Regions from separate parts of the Peribacillus sp. RS7 genome, predicted to be linked through region 1. Evidence: a T-box and tRNA genes for the amino acid it is inferred to sense, from the RefSeq annotation. Region 1 holds a T-box; the other regions hold tRNA genes.
What was found. A T-box is a leader RNA that pairs with one kind of tRNA and senses whether it is charged. The one in region 1 lies ahead of thrS (threonine--tRNA ligase), so its partner is inferred to be a tRNA-Thr.
Positions count from the first base shown of each region.

Region 1 (7,517 bases):
TGATTATTATTTTCAGTTCTACTTGGAAAATTTAGAAAAATATAAAATGCTAGATTAAATTTTAGCCTACCTTAGTGGTAGGCTATTTTAGACAACATATCCATAAAACCATCGTAACTTATGTTTATATCTCCGAAAATAGAAATATATCGACGAAAACCCAGTTATATCTCCGAAAGTAAGAATATATCGACGAAAAGGGCAATTATCTCATTAAAAGTCGCAGTGTTTCTTCCATTCCTTCTTTGTATGAAGTTTTAGGGATGGAGCCGATGCGGTTTTCATATTTTTCTCCATCCAGAATGAATCTTTCTTTGGTTAAATACATGATTTCCACTACTTCTTTCATGAAAGGATTGAACAAGCCGAGTATCTGAATGATGTTTTTTGTAAGGGGAAGGACCATCTTTTTCTGTCCCGTTACCAGACGGGCAATTTGGATGATTTCGTCTCCGGAAATTAGCCCAGGCCCAGGGATGTTCCAATCTTCTCCATAGGAGTCGTCTTTTTCTGCTATTTCCACGATCATTTTTGCTGCATCCGGTAAGTAGACATATTCTCTTGGTGTTTTTAAGTCCCCGATAAAAACGGTCATTTTATTTGCTGCCAGCCCATTCAATGTTGGCTGAAGGTAGGAGTTCTGTGAAGTGGCACCATAATAGTCGGGCAGCCTGACAATCAATGCTTTGGCATTTTTCCATTTTTGGCTGAAGATAAGCTTCTCGAATTCCACTCTGATTTTCCCTTTTTTTGTATGTGGCTGTTTTGGATGGTTTTCATCTCCTTTCGTAACTTGATGCCCATAAACATATATCCCGTCTACAATGACAATCTTCTTTCCTAAAATATCGGCGGCTTTCATTACACTTTCTCCAAGTGAAAGGAGTCTCAAAGCCATCTCTTGATAGGGAACGTTGGCGCATTGGAAAATGACTTCCGCATCTTCTGCAGCCTCTACAATGGTTTTGTAATCAAAGATGTCACCAATTCTGTATGTTAATTGTTGAGAATGATCATGTTCTTTCATTAATTGCTCAAGCTTACTCTCTGATCGCCCGAAAGCGATGACTTCTTTTCCCCTGGATAACAATTCTGAAACGATGACTTGACCTGATCCACCGGTTGCTCCTAATACAATAGCTTTTTTCATATCTTTCATCCCCTTTTTATTTATTGATCAATCACTAAATAAATGATTAAAATAAGAAACCGATGAAAATCGGTCCTTACCTGCTCCCGCTATCTATAAGTTCTGGCATATTGATGAAGTGGGAAATATTACAGAGTATCCCCCTTGCCAGGAAGGTGGTCACTTGGTCCTCGGCATTCGGAATTCCAGCAGATTGAAATTTTTCCAGCGTGAGATTCCTGATGCTGGATAACCCTTTCTGCGTAGAGTTTCTTATTGCATCCTCCGTTACTGAAAGTCCTATGACCTGTAAGGCAATTTCATTTGGATTGGAATCAGTTAAATCTTCATATACCTTGATCATATGGTTAACAAGGTCTTCGGGTTCTGTTTCAATTTCGAAAGCCTGAAGGATCCTTTCGTATGCTCGATCCAGAGCCGCTACGAATAACTCCTCTTTAGTTTTAAAGAATTTAAAAACATATGGCTGGGATATGCCGGCTTTTTCTGCAATTAAGGCAGTCGTTGTATTGTAATAGCCTTTTTCTGCAAACACCTCCAAACCAGCTTCCAGTATGTCATCTTTTCGATTCTCTTTTTTTGGTCTGGCCATTGGTATCCTCCATATTTTAATTAATTAGTGATTAATCAATCACTAATTAATAACATAATATCGCAGTATGGTAATTTTTGCAATAAGGTATTTAAATCATTTTTTCCAGTTTGGTCTGCCTGGCTTAAGACCGTGATGATGAATAATCGGGGAGTGAGCGCAATACTATTATTCTATGTAAGATATTACCTGTGGATGAAAGGAAACTGATGATGCAAACCTCAAGACTCATATCGAAAGAGGCGTTTCGCGGTTCTGGAATTGGCGTCATTTTCATGGCATTATTCGGCACGTTGTGGGCAGGTACCGGTGTAATGGGATTGCAAGGGTGGGGGTTTCCTTACGTGGAACTTGCTGCCATATTCGTAGGAATCATAATGGTTATAGAGGGCATTTCATTAATATATACATCACAAAAAATGCCCGATCAAGTTTCAGAAAATGGGGCTAGGCGTTTGAAACGTATGAATTTCTGGTTTAATATCGTTTTCATTGCCGAAGGTTTACTGATTGGGATTGCCATCGCCATCTGTAATATGATCAATCAGACCGATCTTATTCCTGGAGTCATCGCCATTATTGTAGGGATTCATTTTTTACCTTTGGCGGCGCTTTTTCAAATCAAGATCTACTATGCAACAGGAGTGCTTCTCTGTTTATTGGCGCTTATCACATTACTTATTGTGCCAGACACCGTCATGTTTGGGGAGCATCAAATCCTTGCACCGTTATCCTTGCTTGGCTTTGGATGCGCGCTAATTCTTTGGACCACTGGACTGACATTATTGCTTAGTGTAAAGAATCCAAGGGAAGCGAAAGAGGAAGATTCACACAATGAAAATAAATAGGAAACATACAAAAATCCGTCGTGGCGAACGGGTTTTGATTAATTTTTCATCCAGGTTAATAGCCTGACAATTTGAAATGGTTCATTCCAAACCAGAATGAAACTTAAAAGAAAGAAGGCAGCCACAGCCAGAAACTTCGTCTTTCCTTTTTCGCTTTTTAACATGGCCCCGAAGCTAAATAACATACCAATAAGTAACGCACCGAATCCTGAGACCATTAGAAGCTCGAAGGATTTTGGTGAAAAAAAGGCGCAGCAAAATGATACGGCACCAATCACTGCAAATACGAAAGACCAATCGCTTAAACTTTTCATGACGACTCCTTTTTACTAATTATACCAATTTAGTGTTTATAATGAAATTAAAAAATTTGAGGTTGTCACTTATGGGAATATATTGTAATATATATAACAATATAAAAATCCATTTACATTTTAGAAGCATTGATAAGGACATGAATCATTTTTACGGTCTGCAGAGAGGGAAGGGCAGCTGCAAACTTCCTGGCTTAGGAAAATGATTTACCGCCTTTGAGCCATATCGGTGAACGAGAGTAACTGATATCGTCTAAGCTACGTTACAGCTCCAGAGCCATGAGTAATCTACTTATGGGAAATTGGGTGGAATCACGGGTATAACGCACTCGTCCCTTATATAGGGATGGGTGCGTTTTTTTTATATAAAAATATTGCCATGATAAGGACATGAATCATTTTTACGGTCTGCAGAGAGGGAAGGGCAGCTGCAAACTTCCTGGCTTAGGAAAATGATTTACCGCCTTTGAGCCATATCGGTGAACGAGAGTAACTGATATCGTCTAAGCTGCGTTAAAAGCTCCAGAGCCATGAGTGTTTTCTTGCTTATGGGAAATTGGGTGGAATCACGGGTATAACGCACTCGTCCCTTATATAGGGATGGGTGCGTTTTTTTTATATAAAAATATTGCCATGATAAGGACATGAATCATTTTTACGGTCTGCAGAGAGGGAAGGGCAGCTGCGAACTTCCTGGCTTAGGAAAATGATTTACCGCCTTTGAGCTATATCGGTGAACGAGAGTAACTGATATCGTCTAAGCTGCGTTAAAAGCTCCAGAGCCATGAGTGTTTTCTTGCTTATGGGAAATTGGGTGGAATCACGGGTATAAACGCACTCGTCCCTTATATAGGGATGGGTGCGTTTTTTTATTACTAAAAAGGGGTGTTTATGTGATGGGTGAAAAAATGATTAAAGTTCAATTCCCGGATGGTCAGCAAAAGGAATATCCGCAAGGGATGACAGTGGAAAGTGTGGCAGGGTCCATCAGCCCAAGTTTAAGGAAAAAGGCAGTAATAGGAAAACTGGATAAACAACTGGTTGATCTAAGTCACAAGTTGAATAAGGATGCCGAACTGTCAATCTTGAATCTGGATTCGGATGAAGGATTACAAGTTTTGCGACATACATCGGCGCATGTTTTGGCACAGGCTGTGAAAAGATTATACCGAAATGTGGAATTAGGGATGGGGCCAGTCGTAGAAGATGGTTTTTACTATGATTTTAAGTTAGATCATCCTTTGAGCTCAGAAGATTTACAAGCTATTGAAAAAGAGATGGAACATATCATAAGTGAAAATCTGGAAATTAAAAGGATCGAAGTGTCTTATGCAGAAGCTGTGAAGTTATTCCAGGATAGAGGGGAGTCATTCAAACTGGATATAGCAAAGAATATCCCTAAAGATGAAAAACTAACGATCTATCAACAGGGGGAATTCGTCGATCTTTGCAGAGGACCCCACCTTCCATCCACATCATTTGTAAAATCGTTCAAATTGACTCGTGTATCGGGAGCCTATTGGCGGGGAGACAATCAAAATGAAGTTCTTCAAAGGGTGTATGGCGTGGCTTTCCGAAAGAAAAAAGATTTACAGGATCATTTTAAATTCCTGGAGGAGGCGGCCAAACGAGATCACCGCAAATTAGGGAAGCAGTTGGAGTTATTCATGTTTTCGGAGGAAGCTCCTGGAATGCCGTTTTATTTACCGAAAGGACAAATCGTTAGAAATGAATTGGAGAAGTTCTCGCGGGAGATCCAGACTGAAGCTGATTACGACGAAGTTCGGACTCCTTTCATGATGAACCAGCAGTTATGGGAACAATCGGGTCACTGGGATCATTACCATGAGAATATGTACTTCACTGAGGTGGATCAAACAAAATTCGCTATGAAGCCAATGAACTGTCCAGGTCATATGCTTATTTTCAAAAACAATCTTTATTCTTACAGGGATTTACCCATCCGGATGGCCGAGTTCGGTCAAGTCCACCGTCATGAATATAGCGGTGCGTTGAACGGGATGTTGCGGGTCCGTACATTTTGTCAGGATGATGCCCACATTTTTGTTCGGCAGGATCAAATCGAAAGTGAAATTAAACAAGTGTTTCATCTGATTGATAAGGTGTATCGCACTTTTGGTTTCGAGTATTCGGTGGAACTCTCGACTCGTCCAGAGGATTTAATGGGCGAAGATTCCCTTTGGGAAGCTTCTGAAACAGCCTTGAAAAATGTTCTGGAAAGCATCGGGATACATTATCAATTAAATGAAGGGGACGGGGCATTTTATGGACCGAAAATTGATTTTCATATTAAAGATGCATTAAAACGAAGCCATCAATGTGCAACAATCCAACTTGATTTTCAGATGCCCGATAAATTTGATCTGACTTACATCGATGAAAATAATGAAAAGGTTCGTCCTGTCGTCATTCATCGTGCCATATTTGGATCGATCGATCGTTTTTTTGGAATCCTGATTGAACATTTTGCCGGTGCTTTTCCGGTATGGCTTGCCCCCGTGCAAGTACAGATCATCCCTGTCTCACAAGTTCATTTGAATTATTGTTTAAAGGTTCAAAAAGAACTGAAGAATCAAGGCATAAGAGTGAAAATTGATGATCGGAATGAAAAGATGGGGTATAAAGTCAGGGAAGCTCAGATAATGAAAATTCCATATATGCTGGTCCTTGGCGATAAAGAGGAGAAAGAAAATGAAGTGAATGTCCGGAAATACGGGGAACAAGAATTTGAAAATGTCGCAATTGAACGGTTCATCAATAAAATGGTCCAGCAAATAAAAGAACGGAGCATCTAACAAGAAAGGAGCTTAATCCGGAACTCACGAGTAAAAGCACGAAACTCACGAGTAAATGCACGAAATTCACGAGTAAATGCACGAAATTCACGAGTAAATGGGTGGAACTCACGAGTAAATGCACGAAATTCACTAGTAAAGCACGAAACTCACGAGTAAATGCTTGCGTTTCCATAAATACCCATAAAATAAGACAGCCGAATAAATCGGCTGTCTTATTTTATCTACAAATCCATACCCAGCCAACGCCAGGAATGAACTGCTGGAAACAGTTACCCCCCGGGCCACCTTGGCCACCACCTTGGCCACCACCTTGGCCACCACCTTGGCCACCGCCTTGGCCACCGCCTTGGCCACCACCTTGACCGCCACCTTGACCGCCGCCTTGGCCGCCACCTTGGCCACCGCCACCGACAGGGCAGGTTAATCCTAGGTATTGTAATCCGACTATATCTGTATGATGAACCTCATTTGGAATGCCGCCTTCGAGTATCTGTACCATATTAGTAACATTATTTATTCCCATCAAAATAAAGGTGTGCTGGGAGTTACCCCAAAAACCTCTGAAACAATGACCTTGTCGGCCTGCGTTTAAATGTGACTGAATAGTGGCTACTGGTACCAGTGTTTGTACTGGCAGTCTGTCATCATAATAAGGCAAATTAGCATAAGAATTATCATAATAATATGGAACATTATAATTGTAATAACCGTAATTATTATACATTCAAGAAATCCTCCCTTTGTGTTTACCCTTCAGACTATGAACAAAGAGGGGCTAGTGTCCGACATGGACAATTATGGACAATAAAATAGGCGGCCTATTTTATAAAAAGTAAGATAATTATTACGAACTCACGAGTAAAGCATCGAAATTCACGAGTAAATCCTCCAAACTCACGAGTAAATGCCTGAAATTCACGAGTAAAGCACCAAAATTCACGAGTAAATGCTTACATCTCCTTAAATCTTTATGTAAACAAAACTTTGGCTGCCTGGATGGAAAAGTAAATGCCAATCCCTATAAGGGATATTCCTGAAATGATCGAGATGCCCATTAGAATGGGTTTGGATAAGAAACGTCTGAAGGTGCTGGCGATGATGGCCATTGTGAAATCCCAGGCTAAGAGGCCGATAAGGATTCCTGAACTGTATAAAAGTAAATGATCCATATCATATTTTGATGCGGAGTTTGCGAGAATCGATCCATAAATCCCCAGCCAAAACAAAATGGATAAAGGATTCGAAAGGGACATGATGAATCCTGTTAGGAATGAAGAAAAAAGGGAATCTTTTGCTTTTCGTTCATTCACTTCAATCTTACCCGCACTAAGTAGACTTTCGATTCCGGTATAGGTCAGGACGAAAAAGCCAAAGAGCCACAAAAATGTCTTCATGAAGGAGTTGTCCAAAAAGTGGACGACACCGAAAAAGACGAGGGCTATAAAAACAAAATCCGCTAAAATGGCACCCCAGCCAAAAACCCAGGCATGCCAAAAACCTTTCTTGATCCCTTTGTCCAATTGTGCAGCGTTAATGGGACCGATAGGAGCTGCCAGTGATAAGCCCAATAATACATAGCTGAAAAAAACACCCAATTCATCACCTCATCGTTTGTTACATCTTCGTTAATTGAATGTATTCAAACAATTGGACTTGTACCACCTTTTTAGTCCTTTTTTTGAGTGGATATGGTGAATTTAGTCGGGTTTGCTGCACTTGGTAGAGACCCTTTTTGTAACAACAGAGAAAGGTCCTTCATAATGTAATTTAGTCAAATGGAAAGACGTCAAATTA
Region 1 is NZ_CP168135.1:835,078-842,594, reverse strand. Features, by position in the region: gene ACDZ29_RS04340 (hypothetical protein) at 1-58, shown strand, start outside; gene ACDZ29_RS04335 (SDR family NAD(P)-dependent oxidoreductase) at 206-1,150, opposite strand; gene ACDZ29_RS04330 (TetR/AcrR family transcriptional regulator) at 1,227-1,742, opposite strand; gene ACDZ29_RS04325 (DUF7010 family protein) at 1,934-2,590, shown strand; gene ACDZ29_RS04320 (hypothetical protein) at 2,629-2,904, opposite strand; T-box leader at 3,025-3,244, shown strand; T-box leader at 3,275-3,498, shown strand; T-box leader at 3,529-3,753, shown strand; gene thrS (threonine--tRNA ligase) at 3,813-5,720, shown strand; gene ACDZ29_RS04310 (hypothetical protein) at 5,680-5,895, opposite strand; gene ACDZ29_RS04305 (hypothetical protein) at 5,941-6,246, opposite strand; gene ACDZ29_RS04300 (LysE family transporter) at 6,692-7,318, opposite strand.

Region 2 (7,517 bases), 610 kb from region 1:
ACTAGGAGCCGATGAAGGACGGGACTAACACCGATATGCTTCGGGGAGCTGTAAGTAAGCTTTGATCCGGAGATTTCCGAATGGGGAAACCCACTGTTCGTAATGGAACAGTATCTTTACCTGAATACATAGGGTACTGAAGGCAGACCCGGGGAACTGAAACATCTAAGTACCCGGAGGAAGAGAAAGCAAATGCGATTTCCTGAGTAGCGGCGAGCGAAACGGAATTAGCCCAAACCAAGAGGCTTGCCTCTTGGGGTTGTAGGACACTCAACATGGAGTTACAAAGGAACGGGGTAAATGAAGTGACCTGGAAAGGTCCGTCAAAGAAGGTAAAAACCCTGTAGTTGAAACTTCGTTCCCTCCTGAGTGGATCCTGAGTACGGCGGGACACGAGAAATCCCGTCGGAAGCAGGGAGGACCATCTCCCAAGGCTAAATACTCCCTAGTGACCGATAGTGAACCAGTACCGTGAGGGAAAGGTGAAAAGCACCCCGGAAGGGGAGTGAAATAGATCCTGAAACCGTGTGCCTACAAGTAGTCAAAGCCCGTTAATGGGTAATGGCGTGCCTTTTGTAGAATGAACCGGCGAGTTACGATTTCATGCGAGGTTAAGTTGATAAGACGGAGCCGCAGCGAAAGCGAGTCTGAATAGGGCGAATGAGTATGAGGTCGTAGACCCGAAACCAGGTGATCTACCCATGTCCAGGGTGAAGTTCAGGTAACACTGAATGGAGGCCCGAACCCACGCACGTTGAAAAGTGCGGGGATGAGGTGTGGGTAGCGGAGAAATTCCAATCGAACCTGGAGATAGCTGGTTCTCTCCGAAATAGCTTTAGGGCTAGCCTCAAGATGAGAGTATTGGAGGTAGAGCACTGATTGGACTAGGGGCCCCCAACGGGTTACCGAATTCAGTCAAACTCCGAATGCCAAATACTTATTCTTGGGAGTCAGACTGCGAGTGATAAGATCCGTAGTCGAAAGGGAAACAGCCCAGACCACCAGCTAAGGTCCCAAAGTATACGTTAAGTGGAAAAGGATGTGGAGTTGCTTAGACAACCAGGATGTTGGCTCAGAAGCAGCCACCATTTAAAGAGTGCGTAATAGCTCACTGGTCGAGTGACTCCGCGCCGAAAATGTACCGGGGCTAAACGTATCACCGAAGCTGTGGATTGACACCATTAGGTGTCGATGGTAGGAGAGCGTTCTAAGGGCGTTGAAGTCAGACCGGAAGGACTGGTGGAGCGCTTAGAAGTGAGAATGCCGGTATGAGTAGCGAAAGAAGGGTGAGAATCCCTTCCACCGAATGCCTAAGGTTTCCTGAGGAAGGCTCGTCCGCTCAGGGTTAGTCGGGACCTAAGCCGAGGCCGAAAGGCGTAGGCGATGGACAACAGGTTGATATTCCTGTACCACCTATACATCGTTTGAACGATGGGGGGACGCAGAAGGATAGGGTAAGCGCGCTGTTGGATATGCGCGTCCAAGCAGTTAGGCCGGAAACGAGGCAAATCCCGTTTCCATTAAGGCGGAGCTGTGATGGCGAGGGAAATATAGTACCGAAGTTCCTGATTCCACGCTGCCAAGAAAAGCCTCTAGTGAGATGTAAGGTGCCCGTACCGCAAACCGACACAGGTAGGCGAGGAGAGAATCCTAAGGTGTGCGAGAGAACTCTCGTTAAGGAACTCGGCAAAATGACCCCGTAACTTCGGGAGAAGGGGTGCTTTTTAGGGTGAATAGCCCGGAAAAGCCGCAGTGAATAGGCCCAGGCGACTGTTTAGCAAAAACACAGGTCTCTGCGAAGCCGCAAGGCGAAGTATAGGGGCTGACACCTGCCCGGTGCTGGAAGGTTAAGGGGAGAGGTTAGCGCAAGCGAAGCTTTGAACCGAAGCCCCAGTAAACGGCGGCCGTAACTATAACGGTCCTAAGGTAGCGAAATTCCTTGTCGGGTAAGTTCCGACCCGCACGAAAGGTGTAACGATCTGGGCACTGTCTCAACGAGAGACTCGGTGAAATTATAGTACCTGTGAAGATGCAGGTTACCCGCGACAGGACGGAAAGACCCCGTGGAGCTTTACTGCAGCCTGATATTGAATTTTGGTACAGCTTGTACAGGATAGGTAGGAGCCTGAGAAGCCGGAGCGCTAGCTTCGGTGGAGGCGTTGGTGGGATACTACCCTGGCTGTATTGAAATTCTAACCCGCGCCCCTTATCGGGGTGGGAGACAGTGTCAGGTGGGCAGTTTGACTGGGGCGGTCGCCTCCTAAAGAGTAACGGAGGCGCCCAAAGGTTCCCTCAGAATGGTTGGAAATCATTCGTAGAGTGTAAAGGCACAAGGGAGCTTGACTGCGAGACCTACAAGTCGAGCAGGGACGAAAGTCGGGCTTAGTGATCCGGTGGTTCCGCATGGAAGGGCCATCGCTCAACGGATAAAAGCTACCCCGGGGATAACAGGCTTATCTCCCCCAAGAGTCCACATCGACGGGGAGGTTTGGCACCTCGATGTCGGCTCATCGCATCCTGGGGCTGTAGTCGGTCCCAAGGGTTGGGCTGTTCGCCCATTAAAGCGGTACGCGAGCTGGGTTCAGAACGTCGTGAGACAGTTCGGTCCCTATCCGTCGCGGGCGCAGGAAATTTGAGAGGAGCTGTCCTTAGTACGAGAGGACCGGGATGGACGCACCGCTGGTGTACCAGTTGTCTTGCCAAAGGCATAGCTGGGTAGCTACGTGCGGACGGGATAAGTGCTGAAAGCATCTAAGCATGAAGCCCCCCTCAAGATGAGATTTCCCATGGCGCAAGCTAGTAAGATCCCTGAAAGATGATCAGGTTGATAGGTCAGAGGTGGAAGCGTGGCGACATGTGGAGCTGACTGATACTAATAGATCGAGGACTTAACCAACGCTTTAAAAAAATGAAATACCTTCTTATTATCTAGTTTTGAAGGAATGAAAATTTCTTCTTGCATTTTTTCGAAAAGACGTTATAATAATATATGTCTTGAAAAAATGTTAACATTGTTTGGTGACGATAGCGAAGAGGTCACACCCGTTCCCATTCCGAACACGGCAGTTAAGCTCTTCAGCGCCGATGGTAGTTGGGGGTTTCCCCCTGTGAGAGTAGGACGTCGCCAAGCAGGTTTTATATGGAGGATTAGCTCAGCTGGGAGAGCATCTGCCTTACAAGCAGAGGGTCGGCGGTTCGATCCCGTCATCCTCCACCATTTTACACCTGCCGGTGTAGCTCAACTGGTAGAGCAACTGACTTGTAATCAGTAGGTTGGGGGTTCAAGTCCTCTTGCCGGCACCATTTTTTGAAATAGTACAAGCACGAGCCATTAGCTCAGTTGGTAGAGCATCTGACTTTTAATCAGAGGGTCGAAGGTTCGAATCCTTCATGGCTCACCATTTTATATGCGGGTGTGGCGGAATTGGCAGACGCACCAGACTTAGGATCTGGCGCCGCAAGGCGTGGGGGTTCAAGTCCCTTCACCCGCATCTTTCATGCGGAAGTAGTTCAGTGGTAGAATACAACCTTGCCAAGGTTGGGGTCGCGGGTTCGAATCCCGTCTTCCGCTCCACTTTTCGTATGTGCCGGGGTGGCGGAACTGGCAGACGCACAGGACTTAAAATCCTGCGGTAGGTGACTACCGTACCGGTTCGATTCCGGTCCTCGGCACCATCTTAATATGCGCCCGTAGCTCAATTGGATAGAGCATCTGACTACGAATCAGAAGGTTGTAGGTTCGACTCCCGCCGGGCGCACCATGTTTTATTGCGGGAAGTAGCTCAGCTTGGTAGAGCACTTGGTTTGGGACCAAGGGGTCGCAGGTTCGAATCCTGTCTTCCCGACCACGTGATTTTTAATGAATGGGGCCTTAGCTCAGCTGGGAGAGCGCCTGCCTTGCACGCAGGAGGTCAGCGGTTCGATCCCGCTAGGCTCCACCATTTTTCAATCAGATACTTATATTATATTGGCGGTGTAGCTCAGCTGGCTAGAGCGTACGGTTCATACCCGTGAGGTCGGGGGTTCGATCCCCTCCGCCGCTACCAATAAATATAAGGACCTTTAGCTCAGCTGGTTAGAGCAGACGGCTCATAACCGTCCGGTCGTAGGTTCGAGTCCTACAAGGTCCACCATATGCATTTTTTAAAGCCGTGGAGGTATACCCAAGTTCGGCTGAAGGGATCGGTCTTGAAAACCGACAGGGGAGTCAAATCCCGCGGGGGTTCGAATCCCTCTACCTCCTCCATTTTTTTAAAAAGCAGCAAGTTGTTTTGAAACAACCTTACATAGAGGAAGCGAAAAAACAATATACACGAAAACTTGATGCAAATCGTTTCATTATTACCGTCGCGGGGTGGAGCAGTCCGGTAGCTCGTCGGGCTCATAACCCGAAGGTCGCAGGTTCAAATCCTGTCCCCGCAATTATTAGGTCCCGTGGTGTAGCGGTTAACATGCCTGCCTGTCACGCAGGAGATCGCGGGTTCGATTCCCGTCGGGACCGCCATTTTTTAAATTTAGTACAAATGTGGCTCAGTAGCTCAGTCGGTAGAGCAAAGGACTGAAAATCCTTGTGTCGGCGGTTCGATTCCGTCCTGAGCCACCATATCTTTCATATTACGGCGGTTGTGGCGAAGTGGTTAACGCACCTGATTGTGGTTCAGGCATTCGTGGGTTCGATTCCCATCAGTCGCCCCATTTCGCGGGTGTAGTTTAGTGGTAAAACCTCAGCCTTCCAAGCTGATGATGAGGGTTCGATTCCCTTCACCCGCTCCAAATATGGGCCTATAGCTCAGCTGGTTAGAGCGCACGCCTGATAAGCGTGAGGTCGATGGTTCGAGTCCATTTAGGCCCACCATATTCATATTGTTCCGCAGTAGCTCAGTGGTAGAGCATTCGGCTGTTAACCGAACGGTCGTAGGTTCGAGTCCTACCTGCGGAGCCATGGGGAAGTACTCAAGAGGCTGAAGAGGCGCCCCTGCTAAGGGTGTAGGTCGCGCGAGCGGCGCGAGGGTTCAAATCCCTCCTTCTCCGCCATTTGGCCCGTTGGTCAAGCGGTTAAGACACCGCCCTTTCACGGCGGTAACACGGGTTCGAATCCCGTACGGGTCATAACAAAAAAGGAAGCATACATTCATGTATGCTTCTTTTTTTCATTTCTTTTCATTGATATAAGTATCTTTTTGTTTATAAGGAATGTCTCCAAGCTGGGAATCGATATTTTCTTCATCTAATGTATCTTCATATTCCTTTTGCTTTTTGTTCGGTATATCCACCCTATTTTTTCCTTCGATATCATTTGCTGCAAATCCTTCATAGTCTTCAGGAAATCCATCCGTTTCATCTTCGGTTTTATAAAGATCATTATAATTGTCATGATCGCCGGTGTAATCAGATGGTGTTTCGGATGTACCGAATTTGGCGACTTCACCAAAGCTATCCTCTTTATCCACTATTTCATTTCCATGACGATTTTCAAAATGATCACCCTTGGATGGAATCAATATATCCTCTTCCACTGGTCGGTCTTGTGCAGTAGGCCGTTCTGGGGCATGCTCGACACAGTAAAGAGTGCTTGGGATCGCTTCAAGCCTATCGATGGGTATTTCTATATTGCAGGTTTTACAATGGCCATACGTACCCTCTTCTATGGCATACAATGCTTCTTCGATTTTCTCCATTTCAGATTGTGCATGCTCATCCAGTGCTTGGTTCCGTTCCATCTCGAATAATTCCGTTCCTAGGTCAGCAGGATGATTATCATAGGATGATAATTCCCCTACGGATTCAGTCTGGCTTTTATCCAGAACGGATTGTTCATCATTTTGAATCCTGTTTCCAAGCTCATCTTTTTCTTGAAGCAGTTCTTTTTTGAATTTTTGCATTTGCTGTTTGGTTGCCATATCCGTTTCACTCCTTCTAAAGTCCATATCTCATTTTATATTGGTAAGATGGTTGTATTATCTATTACCCGAATCGTAGTATAGGAAAACAAAATGGAACGGAAGATAGAAAAAAGACTGAGCGGATGAGCTCAGTCCTTAGTGATCATATTAGATAGCTGATGAATAATCCAATGGCCATGAGTAAGCCAAAGAAGGTGTTCGTCTGGGCCGTGGCTTTCATTGCTGGCACCATGGTGATCGGCTGCGTTTTACCTACGAAGCCTTTGATTGCGGCCATGGCTTTCGGGATGCTTAGGAAGGCAAGGAGAATCCACGCTGTTACGTTTCCGGTAAGGACTAACCCAACCAGCCATAGATAAGAGAAGGCAAACATGATTGCCATGAATTTCAGGGCGTTTTTCCTGCCCATCACTACAGGCATGGTTTTGCGGCCATGTGCCTTATCCCCATCATGGTCACGGAGGTTATTGGATAAGTTGATCAACCCGACCAATATTCCACTTGGAATGGCAATTAAGATGGCTGTTGAGGAAACATGACCGGTTTGAATGAAAAAGGCGATCAGGATTATCAAAAAGCCCATGAACAATCCAGAAAAAAGTTCCCCGAATGGTGTATATGAAATGGGTAGGGGACCGCCTGTATAAAGATAGCCGACAAGCATGCAAACCAGTCCTACTGCAGCAAGCCACCAAGATGATGCGGCACAGATATAGATTCCGATTATGAGTGCGATGGCATACATGCCAAGGGCCAAGGTCATGATGAGTTTGGGGGTCATCCCATGACGGACGATTCCGCCACCGATGCCTACGGATTCCTCCGTATCCAAGCCTCGCTTGAAATCATAGTATTCATTGAATAAATTGGTTGCAGCTTGAATCAGGATACTTGCAATCATCATGGCAGCGAATAGTAACCAATTCACTCCATCATCCAAAAGTGCAATCACAGTTCCAAGTAAGACCGGGACAAAAGCTGCGGTTAGTGTATGTGGACGAATTAACTCCCACCAAATCTTCCAGGTCCGTTTAAGGGGAAGTCCGTCGTATTCTGTTTGCATTATTTCTCTCCTCAAAATCATTATTGGTTCTCTCGAAATTATAACAAATATTGAAATGTTGCACAAAAGGTTATCCTAATAAGGATAGGAAAATTAGGTAAGGGTGTCAATTGATTTCGTGGAAGATTCTCTTCCAAAATAAAGGATATTTCTCTTCATTCGCTAGGATTCATATAATAAGGAAAAAAGCAGGCATGAATCGTTCGGTAAAGGGGCGTTTTATTGACATGAGGTTGAATGGAGGTGTATCTTTAAATAGGTTAAAAAGCTTTTAAAATGTACATTTGGGGGGATTTTTTTGGCTATCTCAGAAGAAACTGGGCAGTTTCAGGGACTGGCTTCAGCTATACAAAAGGCGAAGGACTTGAATGATCAAGTTCTATTCAGTCATATTAAGAAAGTTAATTGCACGAACCCCCTTTCATTTTATCAAGCTGGAAGAGAACGGTACGCGGGTGAACGCTTTTTCTGGGAGGACCCTGCAAAGGAAATAACCATCACCGGCTTAGGCAATGTTAAGAAACTCAAAGCGGCATCGAATGCCGAACGTT
Region 2 is NZ_CP168135.1:1,447,578-1,455,094, reverse strand. Features, by position in the region: rRNA gene ACDZ29_RS07555 (23S ribosomal RNA) at 1-2,896, shown strand, start outside; rRNA gene rrf (5S ribosomal RNA) at 3,015-3,130, shown strand; tRNA gene ACDZ29_RS07545 (tRNA-Val) at 3,142-3,217, shown strand; tRNA gene ACDZ29_RS07540 (tRNA-Thr) at 3,228-3,303, shown strand; tRNA gene ACDZ29_RS07535 (tRNA-Lys) at 3,326-3,401, shown strand; tRNA gene ACDZ29_RS07530 (tRNA-Leu) at 3,410-3,491, shown strand; tRNA gene ACDZ29_RS07525 (tRNA-Gly) at 3,500-3,574, shown strand; tRNA gene ACDZ29_RS07520 (tRNA-Leu) at 3,587-3,675, shown strand; tRNA gene ACDZ29_RS07515 (tRNA-Arg) at 3,685-3,761, shown strand; tRNA gene ACDZ29_RS07510 (tRNA-Pro) at 3,772-3,848, shown strand; tRNA gene ACDZ29_RS07505 (tRNA-Ala) at 3,866-3,941, shown strand; tRNA gene ACDZ29_RS07500 (tRNA-Met) at 3,970-4,046, shown strand; tRNA gene ACDZ29_RS07495 (tRNA-Ile) at 4,057-4,133, shown strand; tRNA gene ACDZ29_RS07490 (tRNA-Ser) at 4,154-4,246, shown strand; tRNA gene ACDZ29_RS07485 (tRNA-Met) at 4,349-4,422, shown strand; tRNA gene ACDZ29_RS07480 (tRNA-Asp) at 4,429-4,504, shown strand; tRNA gene ACDZ29_RS07475 (tRNA-Phe) at 4,528-4,603, shown strand; tRNA gene ACDZ29_RS07470 (tRNA-His) at 4,620-4,695, shown strand; tRNA gene ACDZ29_RS07465 (tRNA-Gly) at 4,700-4,773, shown strand; tRNA gene ACDZ29_RS07460 (tRNA-Ile) at 4,779-4,855, shown strand; tRNA gene ACDZ29_RS07455 (tRNA-Asn) at 4,868-4,942, shown strand; tRNA gene ACDZ29_RS07450 (tRNA-Ser) at 4,944-5,034, shown strand; tRNA gene ACDZ29_RS07445 (tRNA-Glu) at 5,038-5,109, shown strand; gene ACDZ29_RS07440 (TraR/DksA C4-type zinc finger protein) at 5,151-5,900, opposite strand; gene ACDZ29_RS07435 (1,4-dihydroxy-2-naphthoate polyprenyltransferase) at 6,046-6,966, opposite strand; gene ACDZ29_RS07430 (isochorismate synthase MenF) at 7,265-7,517, shown strand, end outside.
Region 2: it encodes a tRNA-Thr, which carries the amino acid that the T-box ahead of thrS (threonine--tRNA ligase) is inferred to sense. The anticodon was not compared.

Region 3 (7,517 bases), 2.1 Mb from region 1:
CCGGCGAGTTACGATTTCATGCGAGGTTAAGTTGATAAGACGGAGCCGCAGCGAAAGCGAGTCTGAATAGGGCGAATGAGTATGAGGTCGTAGACCCGAAACCAGGTGATCTACCCATGTCCAGGGTGAAGTTCAGGTAACACTGAATGGAGGCCCGAACCCACGCACGTTGAAAAGTGCGGGGATGAGGTGTGGGTAGCGGAGAAATTCCAATCGAACCTGGAGATAGCTGGTTCTCTCCGAAATAGCTTTAGGGCTAGCCTCAAGATGAGAGTATTGGAGGTAGAGCACTGATTGGACTAGGGGCCCCCAACGGGTTACCGAATTCAGTCAAACTCCGAATGCCAAATACTTATTCTTGGGAGTCAGACTGCGAGTGATAAGATCCGTAGTCGAAAGGGAAACAGCCCAGACCACCAGCTAAGGTCCCAAAGTATACGTTAAGTGGAAAAGGATGTGGAGTTGCTTAGACAACCAGGATGTTGGCTCAGAAGCAGCCACCATTTAAAGAGTGCGTAATAGCTCACTGGTCGAGTGACTCCGCGCCGAAAATGTACCGGGGCTAAACGTATCACCGAAGCTGTGGATTGACACCATTAGGTGTCGATGGTAGGAGAGCGTTCTAAGGGCGTTGAAGTCAGACCGGAAGGACTGGTGGAGCGCTTAGAAGTGAGAATGCCGGTATGAGTAGCGAAAGAAGGGTGAGAATCCCTTCCACCGAATGCCTAAGGTTTCCTGAGGAAGGCTCGTCCGCTCAGGGTTAGTCGGGACCTAAGCCGAGGCCGAAAGGCGTAGGCGATGGACAACAGGTTGATATTCCTGTACCACCTATACATCGTTTGAACGATGGGGGGACGCAGAAGGATAGGGTAAGCGCGCTGTTGGATATGCGCGTCCAAGCAGTTAGGCCGGAAACGAGGCAAATCCCGTTTCCATTAAGGCGGAGCTGTGATGGCGAGGGAAATATAGTACCGAAGTTCCTGATTCCACGCTGCCAAGAAAAGCCTCTAGTGAGATGTAAGGTGCCCGTACCGCAAACCGACACAGGTAGGCGAGGAGAGAATCCTAAGGTGTGCGAGAGAACTCTCGTTAAGGAACTCGGCAAAATGACCCCGTAACTTCGGGAGAAGGGGTGCTTTTTAGGGTGAATAGCCCGGAAAAGCCGCAGTGAATAGGCCCAGGCGACTGTTTAGCAAAAACACAGGTCTCTGCGAAGCCGCAAGGCGAAGTATAGGGGCTGACACCTGCCCGGTGCTGGAAGGTTAAGGGGAGAGGTTAGCGCAAGCGAAGCTTTGAACCGAAGCCCCAGTAAACGGCGGCCGTAACTATAACGGTCCTAAGGTAGCGAAATTCCTTGTCGGGTAAGTTCCGACCCGCACGAAAGGTGTAACGATCTGGGCACTGTCTCAACGAGAGACTCGGTGAAATTATAGTACCTGTGAAGATGCAGGTTACCCGCGACAGGACGGAAAGACCCCGTGGAGCTTTACTGCAGCCTGATATTGAATTTTGGTACAGCTTGTACAGGATAGGTAGGAGCCTGAGAAGCCGGAGCGCTAGCTTCGGTGGAGGCGTTGGTGGGATACTACCCTGGCTGTATTGAAATTCTAACCCGCGCCCCTTATCGGGGTGGGAGACAGTGTCAGGTGGGCAGTTTGACTGGGGCGGTCGCCTCCTAAAGAGTAACGGAGGCGCCCAAAGGTTCCCTCAGAATGGTTGGAAATCATTCGTAGAGTGTAAAGGCACAAGGGAGCTTGACTGCGAGACCTACAAGTCGAGCAGGGACGAAAGTCGGGCTTAGTGATCCGGTGGTTCCGCATGGAAGGGCCATCGCTCAACGGATAAAAGCTACCCCGGGGATAACAGGCTTATCTCCCCCAAGAGTCCACATCGACGGGGAGGTTTGGCACCTCGATGTCGGCTCATCGCATCCTGGGGCTGTAGTCGGTCCCAAGGGTTGGGCTGTTCGCCCATTAAAGCGGTACGCGAGCTGGGTTCAGAACGTCGTGAGACAGTTCGGTCCCTATCCGTCGCGGGCGCAGGAAATTTGAGAGGAGCTGTCCTTAGTACGAGAGGACCGGGATGGACGCACCGCTGGTGTACCAGTTGTCTTGCCAAAGGCATAGCTGGGTAGCTACGTGCGGACGGGATAAGTGCTGAAAGCATCTAAGCATGAAGCCCCCCTCAAGATGAGATTTCCCATGGCGCAAGCTAGTAAGATCCCTGAAAGATGATCAGGTTGATAGGTCAGAGGTGGAAGCGTGGCGACATGTGGAGCTGACTGATACTAATAGATCGAGGACTTAACCAACGCTTTTTAAAAAATGAAATACCTTCTTATTATCTAGTTTTGAAGGAATGAAAATTTCTTCTTGCATTTTTTCGAAAAGACGTTATAATAATATATGTCTTGAAAAAATGTTAACAATGTTTGGTGACGATAGCGAAGAGGTCACACCCGTTCCCATTCCGAACACGGCAGTTAAGCTCTTCAGCGCCGATGGTAGTTGGGGGTTTCCCCCTGTGAGAGTAGGACGTCGCCAAGCTTATATTGTTCCGCAGTAGCTCAGTGGTAGAGCATTCGGCTGTTAACCGAACGGTCGTAGGTTCGAGTCCTACCTGCGGAGCCATTATTGGAGAGCTGTCCGAGTGGCCGAAGGAGCACGATTGGAAATCGTGTAGACGGGTAACCCTGTCTCAAGGGTTCAAATCCCTTGCTCTCCGCCATTTTATACCTGGCCCGTTGGTCAAGCGGTTAAGACACCGCCCTTTCACGGCGGTAACACGGGTTCGAATCCCGTACGGGTCACCATTTCGATAACATATTGGAGGATTAGCTCAGCTGGGAGAGCATCTGCCTTACAAGCAGAGGGTCGGCGGTTCGATCCCGTCATCCTCCACCATTTTCAATAAGATCAGATTGTTTCTGCATTGAAACGTTCAACACGAAAATCTGATGCATAATAGCAACATTATTAACGTCGCGGGGTGGAGCAGTCCGGTAGCTCGTCGGGCTCATAACCCGAAGGTCGCAGGTTCAAATCCTGTCCCCGCAATCTATGGTCCCGTGGTGTAGCGGTTAACATGCCTGCCTGTCACGCAGGAGATCGCGGGTTCGATTCCCGTCGGGACCGCCATTTTTATTGTTTGGCTCAGTAGCTCAGTCGGTAGAGCAAAGGACTGAAAATCCTTGTGTCGGCGGTTCGATTCCGTCCTGAGCCACCATAGTAGTGCCGGTGTAGCTCAACTGGTAGAGCAACTGACTTGTAATCAGTAGGTTGGGGGTTCAAGTCCTCTTGCCGGCACCATGTTTCATCCATATGCGGAGGGGTAGCGAAGTGGCTAAACGCGGCGGACTGTAAATCCGCTCCTTCGGGTTCGGCAGTTCGAATCTGCCCCCCTCCACCATCTTTCTAACAGGGGTATAGTTTAAAGGTAGAACAGAGGTCTCCAAAACCTCCAGTGTGGGTTCGAGTCCTACTACCCCTGCCAATTTAAATCCTATAATGGCGGTTGTGGCGAAGTGGTTAACGCACCTGATTGTGGTTCAGGCATTCGTGGGTTCGATTCCCATCAGTCGCCCCATTTTTTATTAAATCATGGTATAATGAATACAACGTTAATGGGCTATAGCCAAGCGGTAAGGCAACGGATTTTGATTCCGTCATGCGAAGGTTCGATCCCTTCTAGCCCAGCCATATGCGAAAGTAGTTCAGTGGTAGAATACAACCTTGCCAAGGTTGGGGTCGCGGGTTCGAATCCCGTCTTTCGCTCCAAAAACGTTGGCGGCATAGCCAAGCGGTAAGGCAGAGGTCTGCAAAACCTTTACCACCGGTTCGATTCCGGTTGCCGCCTCCAACATACATGCCGGTGTGGCGGAATTGGCAGACGCGCACGACTCAAAATCGTGTTCCTCTGGAGTGCCGGTTCGACCCCGGCCACCGGTATCATGAAACAGCCAAGAGTGCTGTTGTATCAAGGCCTTACACTTAATTGTGTAAGGCCTTTTTTCATTTTTCTCACACTACAGATTTGACACTAATAATGTGCGGAGGTCATGTGCGGTGAGTAAACGGAGAATATTGCTTACAGAAGATGAAATAAAAATCGTTAACAAAACTATGTATGCTACCACAGATGAAGATGCACTTAAATTATTTTTTGAAGATTGCAAACTAAGGAATTTACGTCCAAAGTCATAGATTTATTTATTTTTATTTTCTAATTCCTCAACTCTCCTTTCCATGTTCTTTATTTTTTTGATTGAGTGAAGGGCGAGACCTAAAGCTATTCCACCTAAAGTGAATGCTGGAAAAACAAAAAAAGTAAACCATTCCATCTTTTAACCCCCCCTAAAAGCATTGTGTATAAATTGCAATCCTATAGGGTTTATTATGAAGAGAATTAACCCCCATTCTTAATTGTTCTGATGGTATAGTATATATAAACATTAAGCATAAAAGTATAAATTTACCAAAATCAGAACATAACGAATTGACTGTTGTTATAGTCATAAAAGATATAGTTTAAAGAACCGTTGCTCTTACGAAAAAAAAAACGAATGGGTCAAAGAGCACTAACTCTACCATTCGTTCCGAAAACAATGATTTCAGATTTCAATATTCATAGCAGATAGCTCTGCTTCCGTATAGCCAGCAGAGGAAAGTGCAATTTCAATTTCTTCAGCAGCCTTATAATCAAATAATTTAAATTTAGACATTAATGCGAAAGCATTTTGTTTTTCAATTGCCAGAGCAACAGCTTCCACGTCTTGTAGTAACTTCAGGTCTTCAATGTAGAATTGAGCGGTCCTCATCGCTAAATACTCATTCAGTGTAGTTGAACTGTAGAAAAGTCTTGTTAAAGTAGCGATTGCGTTAGGAACGAAAATCTTATTCATAATTATCCCTCCGTTATTCTCAATATTCTGTCATTTAAGTCACTATAAGTATGAGTCACGATTAAAATGTTGTCAATCTTTATCTTTTGAGCAATTTTACTCACTAGATGAAAGTACATTTGTACTCAAATTGGGTAAATAGAAAATAGGCGACATTACCAAAGGTAAAAAACATTTCACCGAAAAGTACGAAGTAAGCAAATATATGTTGCTGTAGTTTACGAAGCGAATCAAATTACATGAGACATGTTGATTCAAGCTCGATTGCTCGGCTACATACAAAAAGACCCTGAAGGCAAGGGTCTCAGGCTCGATCATAACAAGTTGGATAGAAGAGATACATATTATTCACTTCCTTCCATTTACTTTATTTAACAAATAGGAATGGTCGACCATGGGCCAAAAGTTTGGCAAGGCATGAGTAAAGAAGAATACCAATAAATAAAATATTTAGAGGAGCATAAATACTAAAAAGACAACTCGATTTTGAGCTGTCTTTTTTTAAAAATCGAGAAAAAAGCCAGTGCCACAAGTGACACGATTAAGCCGAATGTTTTAGATTTCTTTATAAATTCTTTCATTGATGAGATCCTTTCTGTGTTCGGTAATTTCAAGAGATTATGATACAACAGGTCCTTAGTAACTGTGAAGAAGGCGGGCTTCCACATTACGCAGCTCTCCAGATGAAACACTATCAGCCACAATTATCTGCAAGGTTCTCGTAGCTGTCATTCGTTTGTCTGGATGTTTCAATTGTAGATGCTGTTGTATCGATTGGAAAAGTTCATTATTTTCTGGCCGGTTGGCGTTATAGATTTCTTGTAAACTCTTCGCTTTTTCCATGGCTTTTCCTACTTTCCATCAATTGTAAAATACATATGAAAGCTTATGCGCTAATATCCGTATAGTCTATATTTCCGTCTGAGGGCTTTTATTTCCTTCTTTTTAGTCAATTAAATCTTCTTTTAAGAAAAGTGAAGTTTATCCCGATTCTTTAAAAGGAGTTAGCTTACCAGTCTTACGGCTTGACCGTTGCCGTATATATTTTCTTTTTTCTTTGTCTTAACACCACAAAAGTAATTCAGAACCGTGTGCCTTTATATTAGGGAAGTATGGTAAGACGTGTGACCTTACAAAGGATGAATTAAAATCAGTAAACGAAAATGATAGATGAAGAAAGCATTTGAAAATTTCTTTAGAGAATTGTTATTTGAGAAATCTAAGACTAGGTAAGTAGCCGCTTGGTAGTTTTTTAAATAATATCGGTGAAATATGGTAATAAATAATAAAACCACTAGCTAAGAACACTTCACATGACAAATTTTCTAAGGGGCGGCAAATTGTGAACAATATGGGATGTCAATGCAGGTCCAATGAAGAATTACAGCAACTGGTTGATGAGGCAAAAAAATATACAAATAAGGGAACAGTGGCAGACTATATACCGGCTCTTGAAAAGGCTAACCCTGGGGATTTATCTGTTGCTATTTACTATCCTGACGGAAAAGGATATTGTGCGGGGGATTTAAGTGGTAAAATGACCCTGCAAAGCATATCGAAAGTTTTGACACTTGCTCTGGTATTAATGGAAAAAGGGGAGGAATATGTCTTTTCCTATATAGGAAAGGAACCCACCGGAGACCCTTTTAATTCCATTGCCAAATTAGAGACCAATAAGCCATCCAAGCCGTTAAACCCGATGATCAATGCAGGAGCATTGACTGTGACCCACATGGTTGCAGGTGACAGTGTAAATGAGCGATTTCAGCGTATTTTACATTTTATCCGGGAGTTGACGCAAAATCCTACTATCGGGTTTAATGAAGAAGTTGCCCGGTCAGAATACAATACAGCAGATTTAAATAGGTCGTTAAGCTATTTTTTAAAGCAGCATAATGTAATAAATGGGGATGTGGAGGACTTAATCGAATTGTATTCAAAGCAGTGTGCCATTGAAATGGATAGCCAGGATTTGGCGAGGATTGGCTGTGTGCTGGCCATGAATGGGAAAGATTTGTTGACGGGAAGGCAAATCATCCCCGGGGACATTGCCCGTATTTGCAAGACATTCATGGTTACCTGCGGCATGTATAACGCATCAGGTGAATTTGCCATTAATGTAGGCATACCGGCTAAAAGCGGTGTTTCAGGGGGAATCATGGGGGCCGTACCCGGAAAATGTGGAATTGGAATTTATGGTGCAGCGCTGGATGAGAAGGGGAATAGCGTTGCCGGGATAAAAATCTTGGAAATGATGGCGAAGAAGTATTCCTTAAGCATGTTTAATTTGTAAACATTGACACTATTACCGATGAGTCGGATGATATTAATCATTTTTATACGAAAGTGTCTGGAGTTAAAGATTGTTTCGTTATCATACGGCTTATGAGAGTCTGAGAAGAGAGAGAATGAAGCTTGGAGTAGAGCTTTTTCGTTATGTTAGGGGTCTTTCTGGAAAGGAAAATGCCTGCCAGATGCGATTGGAACAGTGGCATTTTTAAGTGAGGTTCAGTCTAAATCCTTACAGAAGCAAAGCATTTACTTTCACGGCAAAAAAAGACCTCTGCACATAAGGGCAAGGTCTTAAAATGTTTATAACAAGTTAGAGAAAAGAGAT
Region 3 is NZ_CP168135.1:2,910,547-2,918,063, forward strand. Features, by position in the region: rRNA gene ACDZ29_RS14590 (23S ribosomal RNA) at 1-2,311, shown strand, start outside; rRNA gene rrf (5S ribosomal RNA) at 2,431-2,546, shown strand; tRNA gene ACDZ29_RS14600 (tRNA-Asn) at 2,556-2,630, shown strand; tRNA gene ACDZ29_RS14605 (tRNA-Ser) at 2,636-2,727, shown strand; tRNA gene ACDZ29_RS14610 (tRNA-Glu) at 2,738-2,812, shown strand; tRNA gene ACDZ29_RS14615 (tRNA-Val) at 2,828-2,903, shown strand; tRNA gene ACDZ29_RS14620 (tRNA-Met) at 2,983-3,056, shown strand; tRNA gene ACDZ29_RS14625 (tRNA-Asp) at 3,062-3,137, shown strand; tRNA gene ACDZ29_RS14630 (tRNA-Phe) at 3,150-3,225, shown strand; tRNA gene ACDZ29_RS14635 (tRNA-Thr) at 3,233-3,308, shown strand; tRNA gene ACDZ29_RS14640 (tRNA-Tyr) at 3,325-3,408, shown strand; tRNA gene ACDZ29_RS14645 (tRNA-Trp) at 3,419-3,492, shown strand; tRNA gene ACDZ29_RS14650 (tRNA-His) at 3,510-3,585, shown strand; tRNA gene ACDZ29_RS14655 (tRNA-Gln) at 3,624-3,698, shown strand; tRNA gene ACDZ29_RS14660 (tRNA-Gly) at 3,702-3,776, shown strand; tRNA gene ACDZ29_RS14665 (tRNA-Cys) at 3,785-3,858, shown strand; tRNA gene ACDZ29_RS14670 (tRNA-Leu) at 3,867-3,947, shown strand; gene ACDZ29_RS14675 (hypothetical protein) at 4,205-4,339, opposite strand; gene ACDZ29_RS14680 (hypothetical protein) at 4,610-4,900, opposite strand; gene ACDZ29_RS14685 (hypothetical protein) at 5,537-5,743, opposite strand; gene glsA (glutaminase A) at 6,252-7,193, shown strand; gene ACDZ29_RS14695 (hypothetical protein) at 7,493-7,517, opposite strand, start outside.
Region 3: it encodes a tRNA-Thr, which carries the amino acid that the T-box ahead of thrS (threonine--tRNA ligase) is inferred to sense. The anticodon was not compared.